One region of the Bradyrhizobium sp. AZCC 1610 genome, then DNA from elsewhere that is predicted to be linked to it. Evidence: predicted binding sites of a transcription regulator. Region 1 holds the regulator's gene; the other holds the start of a gene.
What was found. Region 1 encodes HrcA, which represses chaperone genes, less so after heat shock. Its sites were predicted from a motif close to GTTAGCACTCNCNNNNNGNGAGTGCTAAC; they were not measured.

Region 1 (4,370 bases):
CCGTCCGGCCAGGCAACGCACAGCGCGGACACGAAATGCGCCTTTCGCTTGTCGGGCGTGGTGGCGCCACGTTCCTGCAGCAGGCGCTCGATTCGCGTCATTGCCGCCATGAAATCCTTGCCCTCGCCGGCCCAACGCGCCGAGTAGATGCCGGGGGCGCCGTCCAGCGCATCGACCACGAGGCCGGAATCGTCGGCAAAGGCCGGCAGTTGCGCGGCTTTCGCCGCCGCGATTGCCTTGATTGCGGCATTGGCGCGAAACGTCTCGCCGCCTTCCTCGGGCTCGCCGAGGCCCAGGTCGCCCGCGGAAACGGCCTCGACGCCATGCGGCGCCAGCAATTCCCGCATCTCGGCGAGCTTGCCGGGATTGTGGGTCGCGATCACGAGGGCGCCGGTGATTCGACGGTGCATGTGCGATCAGACTACGCGACGGCCAGCTTCTGCAAGTCCACCAGACGCGCGACACCCTTGCGCGCCAGTTCCATCAGCGCCAGGAACTCGTCCTGCGAGAACGGCGTCTTCTCGGCGGTGCCCTGCACCTCGATGATGCGGCCGTCGCCGGTCATGACGAAATTGGCGTCAGTTTCGGCCTCGGAATCCTCGGCATAATCGAGGTCGAGCACCGGCGTGCCGTTGTAGATGCCGCAGGAGATCGCCGCGACATTGTCGCGCAGCACGTTGGCCTTCAGCATGTTGCGGTTTTTCATCCACGAGATGCAGTCGGCAAGGGCCACCCAGGCGCCCGTGATCGAGGCGGTGCGAGTGCCGCCATCGGCCTGGATCACGTCGCAGTCGACCGTGATCTGGCGCTCGCCGAGCGCTTCGAGGTCGACTGCTGCCCGCAAGGAACGACCGATCAGCCGCTGAATCTCGACCGTGCGGCCGCCCTGCTTGCCGGCGGCGGCCTCGCGGCGGGTGCGCTCCAGCGTGGCGCGCGGCAGCATGCCGTATTCGGCGGTGACCCAGCCGCGGCCCTGGCCCTTCAGCCATGGCGGCAGCCGTTCTTCCAGCGTGGCCGTGACCAGCACATGGGTGTCGCCGAACTTCACCATGCAAGAACCTTCGGCGTATTTGACGACGCCGCGTTCCAGCGACACGGGGCGCAGCTGATCGGGCGCACGGCGGCTTGGCCGCATGGGAAATCCTTTCGAAGATCGAGCGAAAATGCGTTTGCGGTGCTTGTAGGTGGGGGCGTGCGCAGCGGCAAGGGCCTTTGGCCCTGTTTGGAGGAAAGGGACGCTTGTCATTGGCCCGCCGGAGCGACAAATTAGGGGCTGTCCAAGGAGTTAAGCCCGTGGCCCACCACGATCCGATTGGCCTGATCGCGCCGCACGCCGGGCTCGCCCAGCTCAACGAGCGCTCGCGCGACATTTTTCGTCAAATTGTCGAGAGCTATCTCGCCACCGGCGACCCCGTCGGCTCGCGCAACATTTCGCGCCTGATCGCGGTGCCGCTGTCGCCGGCCTCCGTCCGCAACGTGATGTCGGACCTCGAAGCGCTCGGCCTGATCTATGCGCCGCATACCTCGGCAGGGCGGTTGCCGACCGAGCTTGGCCTGCGCTTCTTCGTCGACGCCTTGATGCAGGTCGGCGACCTCACCGAACCGGAACGGGAATCGATCCAGAGCCAGCTCGCATCCGTCGGGCGCGCGCAATCAGTCGAGGCGGCGCTCGGCGAAGCGCTGACGCGGCTGTCCGGCCTGACCCGGGCCGCCGCCGTGGTGCTGACCGCCAAATCGAATTCGCGGCTGAAGCACATCGAATTCGTGCGGCTGGAGCCGGAGCGCGCGCTGGTGGTGCTGGTCGGCGAAGACGGCCAGGTCGAAAACCGCGTGCTGGCGCTGCCGCCCGGCGTGCCCTCGTCGGCGCTGACCGAAGCGACCAACTTCCTCAATTCGCGGATTCGCGGGCGGACGCTTGCGGAAGCGCGCCTTGAGCTCGAAACCGCGCTGACGCAGAGCCGCGCCGAACTCGATCAATTGACGCAGAAGGTGATCGCGGCCGGCATCGCAAGCTGGTCCGGCGGCGACAACGACGACCGGCAATTGATCGTGCGCGGCCATGCCAATTTGCTGGAAGACCTGCACGCGCTGGAGGATCTCGAACGCGTCAAGTCGCTGTTCGACGATCTCGAGACCAAGCGCGGCGTGATCGATCTGTTGGGCCGGGCCGAGCGCGCCGAAGGTGTCAGGATTTTCATCGGATCGGAGAACAAGCTGTTTTCGCTGTCCGGTTCCTCCACCATCATCGCCCCCTATGGCGATGCCGCGGGCCGCATCGTCGGCGTTCTCGGCGTGATCGGGCCGACGCGGCTGAACTATGCAAGGGTGATTCCGACGGTGGATTACGCCGCCCGGATCGTCAGCCGGATGCTGCGTGGCTAATCTGCCCGAATAGGACCTCAATCCCGGACTTTTTTGGTTTGACGCATTTTCTTCACGCGAACCGGTGCCCACTTCGCTCGAAAACGCTATGGAAAGCTTGATTTTCGACCCCCAAAGCACGATATCCCGCTCAGCAAATCCCCATCGAACCAGATACGTTTTTTGAGAAGGCAGCCTTATGACCGATCCGAACCGGCCGAGTGATGATGCGGTGAAACCGGCCCAGACCGGCGAGCCCGTGGTCTCAAAACCCTACATCATGCCCGACGATCCCGAGGAAGGATCGAATGAGGCACTGACCAAGGAACTGGCCGAGACGCGCGACAAGATGCTGCGCACGCTGGCGGAAATGGAGAACCTGCGCCAGCGCACCAGGCGCGAGGTTGCCGATTCCAAGATGTACGGCATCACGGGCTTCGCGCGCGACATTCTCGATATCGCCGACAATCTGCAGCGCGCGCTCGACGCGATTCCGGCCGAGGCCAGGGAGACCGCCGACCCTGGCATCAAGGCCTTCATCGAGGGCGTGGAACTGACCGAGCGCTCGCTGCTCAACACGCTGGAGAAGAACGGCGTCAGGAAGTTCGATCCATCGGGCGAGAAGTTCGATCCCAACTTCCAGCAGGCGATGTACGAAGTGCCCGACCCATCCGTTCCGTCCGGGACGGTGGTTCAGGTCGTGCAGGCCGGCTTCATGATCGGCGAGCGCGTGCTGCGCCCGGCGCTGGTCGCCGTCTCCAAGGGCGGCGCCAAGGCCGCGCCGGCCGCCGACGTCACGAACTGAGCCGGACTCGAAAACGCTCTACGGCTTCTCGTCCGCCTTCGGCCGGTACGTGCCAAAACTCCAGAGATTGCCTTCTGGATCCCGGCAGGCGAAGTCGCGGCTGCCATAATCCGTGTCGTGCAGTTCCATCTCGATCTTTGCGCCTGATGCCTTGACCCTGGCATGCAGCGCGTCGGGATCGTCGACGGCGACGTAGAGCGCGTCGGTGCGGCGGCCGCCGATATCGCCGACGAGTTTGCCGTATTCGTCGTCGCGGGACTGGCCCAGCATCAGAAGCGAGGCGCCGTAGGCAAGTTCGGCATGCTGCACCGTGTCGCCGTTGCGGTAGACGACGCGCTCGGTGAAGCCGACCACGTCCTTCAGCCAGCCGATCATGGCCTCGGTATCCCGGCAGCGCATCGTCGGATAGATGCGCGGCGCTTCGATTTCGCTTTGGTTGGTCACGGAAAACCTCCTTGCTGATGGCTCCCGCGCCAATATGCCCAAGCGCGGCAGCGCCGGCTTGAAGATTTGTTACCGGGCCAGTTCGTCCAGCGGGCGCATCAGGCGGCTGTCGGTCAGGGCCAGCCGTTGGGCCCACGACGTTGGCGTTTCGCCGGCAAGGGTTGAAAATTCGCGGGCGAGATGCGCCTGATCGGCATAACCGCTCTCGGCCGCAATCCCGGCCCAGCCGTGCGCCTCTCCTGCATGTGCGAGCCGACAGGCTCGATGGAAACGCATGATGCGGGCAACCGGCTTCGGTGCGAGACCGAGTTCGGATCGAAAACGGTACACCAGGTGCTTGCGGCTCCAGCCTATCTCTTTCGCGAGCGCGGTGATCCGCGTGCCGCCCGCCGTGCGCGCCAATCGTCGATAGGCGAATTCGATCTCCGGGGACGGCAGGTGGTTGGCGCGATCAGCAACAAAATCCTCGACCAGGTCGAAACGGTTTTGCCAAAGGGGCGTCGCGCCAAGCCGTTCGCGCAGTTGCCGGCCTTCACGGCCCAGCACGTCTGACATGTCGACCATACGCGCGGCGAGATCGACGACGGCGTTGCCAAAGAATCGGTAGGCGCCGAGCGGCGTGAAATCCACCTGCACGCATTCGGCGCCGCCGTCGGACTCGATCAGGACCGGGCCGGCGTAAAGCCCGGCGGCGAAGCTCGGCTGCCGGTCGGCGGCATCAGGCTCGCGCCCGAGCGCGATCAGGAACGGCGTGCCGAAG
Region 2 (4,370 bases), 3.9 Mb from region 1:
CAAGGCCGACCCCACTTGCTCGCGTGGGGCGGAGGACGCGTTCAGCGCTGAGAATTGCGGCGAGTCACCAGCGACGACGATCCCCCAGAACAGCAGGAACCCGATGAATAGCGCTGGCGTTGCGTTGAACAACAGGGGTGATGCGAGACAACAAAGTCCCGACGCAGCGAGTTGTGCAAACGCTACGCGGGCGCTGCCCAGAGATACCGACAAATAGCCGCCGACCACGCAGCCGATCGCCCCTGCGGCGATAACGGCGAATGACAGCAGGGACAAGTTGAGGTCGACTGGCTCTGGGCGGGAGGCGTAGGCAGCAAGCGCCGGCGGCAGGAACGCCCAGAACGCATACAACTCCCACATGTGACCGAAATACCCGAAGGCTGAAGCGCGAAACCGCGCAGATCGAAAAACTGCGAGCATCGCACCTGGATGGAAACGGGATCCAGCAACCAGGAACGGTCCGTCCGGCACAAAGACGTACATGATCACGCCACCAAGGGCGGCAATGAGTGAAACGCTCAAGACGACTATTTCCCAAGGCAAAGTCTGCCCCAGCCCCTTGATGAGGTGCGGGAGGGCCGTGCCGAGCACGGCCGCGCCGACCAGAAAGCCCAAGGCCTTTCCGAGATCGCTCCGATACCATCCGGAAGCGATCTTCATGCCGATCGGGTATATGCCAGCGAGGAAAAACCCAGTCGCGAAGCGGGTCAACAGCAGGGGGATCTCCCCACTCCACAAATAGAGGCCCGCATTGCACGACGCGCCAAGGAGGGAGCAGGCAAGGAAGGTCGCGCGCGGCGAGTATCTGTCGGAAACGGCCAGAACAGCAAACGCAAGCGTGCCTGCGATGAAGCCAAGCTGAACGGCGGCGGTGATGTGGCCCAAGGCCTGGTCCGGCAGCCCCAAGCGGTTCTGCAAGTCGGGAAGCACCGCGTTGCCGGCAAACCAGAGGGAGGTCCCGGCAAGCTGGGACAACACGATGACTGGGAGAATGCGGGCGGGCCGCCTAGTCATGCACAACGTTGCCTGGCTCGTGTCGCAAGGCGTCCACTATCCCGAGATTGCCGGTGGAGCACAAGCCAGCCGAAGAGATCGTGTGGCCTGTCAGCGATGGTGGTCCGTTTGCTGGGGTGTGGCCGACAACCTCCCTTTCCGGCAGGCTGTGATCCTGGGCGGAAGTGGCAAGGAGCGTTGGGTGACGCGGCTGGTCTTCGACAGTTGCTCGAAAAGGCCGCACTCCAGGATATCAGATAGCGAGGCATGCGCATCGATTCCAAATGCCTTGCGCGATAAAGTTCGCAAACCCAGCCGCGACTTCTGTTTTGACCCAAGCAGACGCCGGACAACCCTTCCCCTTTGCAGGCTTAAGCCGATACGCGGGCTTGTGATCTCGCTGAATTGGCCCTCGTGAAGAGAGTAAATTTCCCGAAAGCTTTTTGCGCATGAGCGACAGAGATCACCCCAAAGCTCTGCGCCCCTTCGCGCTAATGTAGCCGGAAGACTCCGTCCACGGCGCGTAGTTCGGCAGGCTTGATCAGTTCGGAGTGCGCGACGGTGACCGCAAACAGCGGGCCTTCGAGCTTCGTTTCCCAGAACGCGAGGAAATCCTTTAGCGCCGGGAAATCCGGAAACATATCGTAGTCCTGCCAGACGTAAGTTTGCAGCAGCCAGCGCCGATCCGGACGGCGATAAACGATTTCCGCTGTTGTCAGTCCGTAGCCTAAGACCTGCTTCCTGAAATCCTTTGAAATCGCATCTTTCTCGACCATGCAAACCTCCAGCCCAACTGAAGAGTGGTGCGTGATTATCAATTCGCCAAAAAAGGGAAACGTTCAATAGGTCATAGCAATCAACGCGCTAGCAGCATGTGACTTCACCTGCTAGCAGTCGCCCCTCCTCCAGAAACTCAAGTCGCAGTCAAACATCGTGGGCCGAAGCCCTTGTGCCCCAGTGTCACAGGCTTATGTGAAGAGCGGCTAGCACTCGCTCATTGCGACTGCCAATCCAGAAATAATCACAAAAGCCATGGAGGATCGCGTGAAGTTCCGTCCGCTCCACGACCGCGTCGTGGTCAAACGCATCGATGCCGAAGACAAAACCGCAGGCGGCATCATCATTCCGGACAGTGCCAAGGAAAAGCCCTCGCAGGGCGAAATCACCGCCGTGGGCCCGGGCGGCCGTGACGAAGCCGGCAAGCTGATCCCGATCGACCTCAAGGTCGGCGACCGCGTGCTGTTCGGCAAATGGTCGGGCACCGAGGTCAAGATCGATGGTGAAGAGCTCCTGATTATGAAGGAGTCCGACATCATGGGCGTTCTCACCGACGTTCCCGCCGCCAAGAAGAAGGCCGCTTAAGCGCTTTAGCCCGTTCCCTCATCCTGAGGAGCCGGCGCAGCCGGCGTCTCGAAGGAAGAGGCCTGCAATCCAAATCTCATCTCTCAGGAATCCGCCCAGTCGCGCGGACCTTGGGATCTGGGAATACGGAGATCATTATGTCAGCCAAGGAAGTCAAATTCGGCGTCGATGCCCGCGACCGCATGCTGCGCGGCGTCGACATCCTTAACAACGCCGTCAAGGTGACGCTCGGTCCGAAGGGCCGCAACGTCGTGCTCGACAAGTCGTTCGGCGCTCCCCGCATTACCAAGGACGGCGTCACCGTCGCCAAGGAAATCGAACTCGACGACAAGTTCGAGAACATGGGCGCGCAGATGGTGCGCGAAGTCGCCTCCAAGTCGGCCGATGCTGCCGGCGACGGCACCACCACCGCAACCGTTCTCGCGGCTGCAATCGTCCGTGAAGGCGCCAAGTCGGTCGCCGCCGGCATGAACCCGATGGATCTGAAGCGCGGTATCGATCTCGCGGTGGAAGCCGTGGTCGCCGACCTCGTCAAGAACTCCAAGAAGGTCACCTCGAACGAGGAAATCGCCCAGGTCGGCACCATCTCCGCCAACGGCGACGCCGAAATCGGCAAGTTCCTCGCCGATGCCATGAAGAAAGTCGGCAACGAGGGCGTCATCACGGTTGAAGAAGCCAAGTCGCTCGAGACCGAACTCGACGTCGTCGAGGGCATGCAGTTCGACCGCGGCTACATCTCGCCCTACTTCGTCACCAACGCCGACAAGATGCGCGTTGAGATGGACGATGCCTACATCCTGATCAACGAGAAGAAGCTCTCCTCGCTGAACGAACTGCTGCCCCTGCTCGAAGCCGTGGTGCAGACCGGCAAGCCGCTGGTCATCGTCGCGGAAGACGTCGAAGGCGAAGCCCTTGCCACCCTCGTCGTCAACCGTCTGCGTGGCGGCCTCAAGGTTGCGGCCGTCAAGGCTCCGGGCTTCGGCGATCGCCGCAAGGCCATGCTGCAGGACATCGCGGTTCTGACCGGTGGTCAGGCGATCTCGGAAGATCTCGGCATCAAGCTCGAGAACGTGACCCTGCAGATGCTCGGCCGCGCCAAGAAGGTGATGATCGACAAGGAAAACACCACCATCGTCAACGGCGCCGGCAAGAAGGCCGACATCGAGGCGCGCGTGCAGCAGATCAAGGCGCAGATCGAGGAAACCACCTCGGACTACGACCGTGAGAAGCTGCAGGAGCGTCTGGCCAAGCTCGCGGGTGGCGTCGCGGTGATCCGCGTCGGCGGCGCGACCGAGGTCGAGGTAAGGGAGCGTAAGGATCGCGTTGATGACGCGATGCATGCGACCCGTGCGGCGGTGGAAGAAGGCATCGTGCCGGGCGGCGGCGTCGCCTTGCTCCGTGCCTCCCTGCATCTCAAGGGGCTGCGCACCAGGAACGACGACCAGAAGACCGGCGTCGAGATCGTGCGCAAGGCGCTATCCGCGCCAGCACGCCAGATCGCGGTCAACGCGGGCGAAGACGGCTCCGTGATCGTCGGCAAGATCCTGGAGAAGGAGCAGTACTCCTACGGCTTCGACTCGCAGACCGGCGAATACGTCAACCTGATCTCCAAGGGCATCATCGACCCGACCAAGGTGGTTCGCGTGGCGATCCAGAACGCGGCTTCCGTTGCGGCGCTACTGATCACCACCGAAGCCATGGTGGCCGAAGTACCGAAGAAGAACGCAGGCGCCGGCATGCCTGCGGGTGGCGGCGGCATGGGCGGCATGGGTGGTATGGACTTCTAAGTTCAACCGTTCAGCGCTCAAAAGAAAAAGAAAGGCCCGGCAGCGATGCCGGGCCTTTCTGCATTAGCTACACGTCCATCTCTACGACGATAGCTGCATGGAGGTGACCGCTCTCAAGGGATCAGCTTGTGGGCAATTCTACGACCCGCCTCATTTCAAGGGAATTTACAAAATCCGCCGTCACGCCGGCGTCCTTACCTGGGTGGGTGCAAATCGCCTTGAAGCCAG

Region 2: the regulator HrcA is predicted to act here: its motif matches at 1,976-2,004, upstream of V1279_RS16945 (co-chaperone GroES).

Annotation. Positions count from the first base shown of each region.
Region 1 is NZ_JAZHRR010000001.1:7,287,476-7,291,845, forward strand. It holds gene rdgB (RdgB/HAM1 family non-canonical purine NTP pyrophosphatase) at 1-410, opposite strand, end outside; gene rph (ribonuclease PH) at 422-1,135, opposite strand; gene hrcA (heat-inducible transcriptional repressor HrcA) at 1,294-2,382, shown strand; gene grpE (nucleotide exchange factor GrpE) at 2,561-3,166, shown strand; gene V1279_RS35705 (VOC family protein) at 3,185-3,565, opposite strand; gene V1279_RS35710 (helix-turn-helix domain-containing protein) at 3,680-4,370, opposite strand, start outside.
Region 2 is NZ_JAZHRR010000001.1:3,414,479-3,418,848, forward strand. It holds gene V1279_RS16935 (MFS transporter) at 1-1,014, opposite strand, end outside; gene V1279_RS16940 (usg protein) at 1,485-1,769, opposite strand; gene V1279_RS16945 (co-chaperone GroES) at 2,038-2,355, shown strand; gene groL (chaperonin GroEL) at 2,493-4,142, shown strand.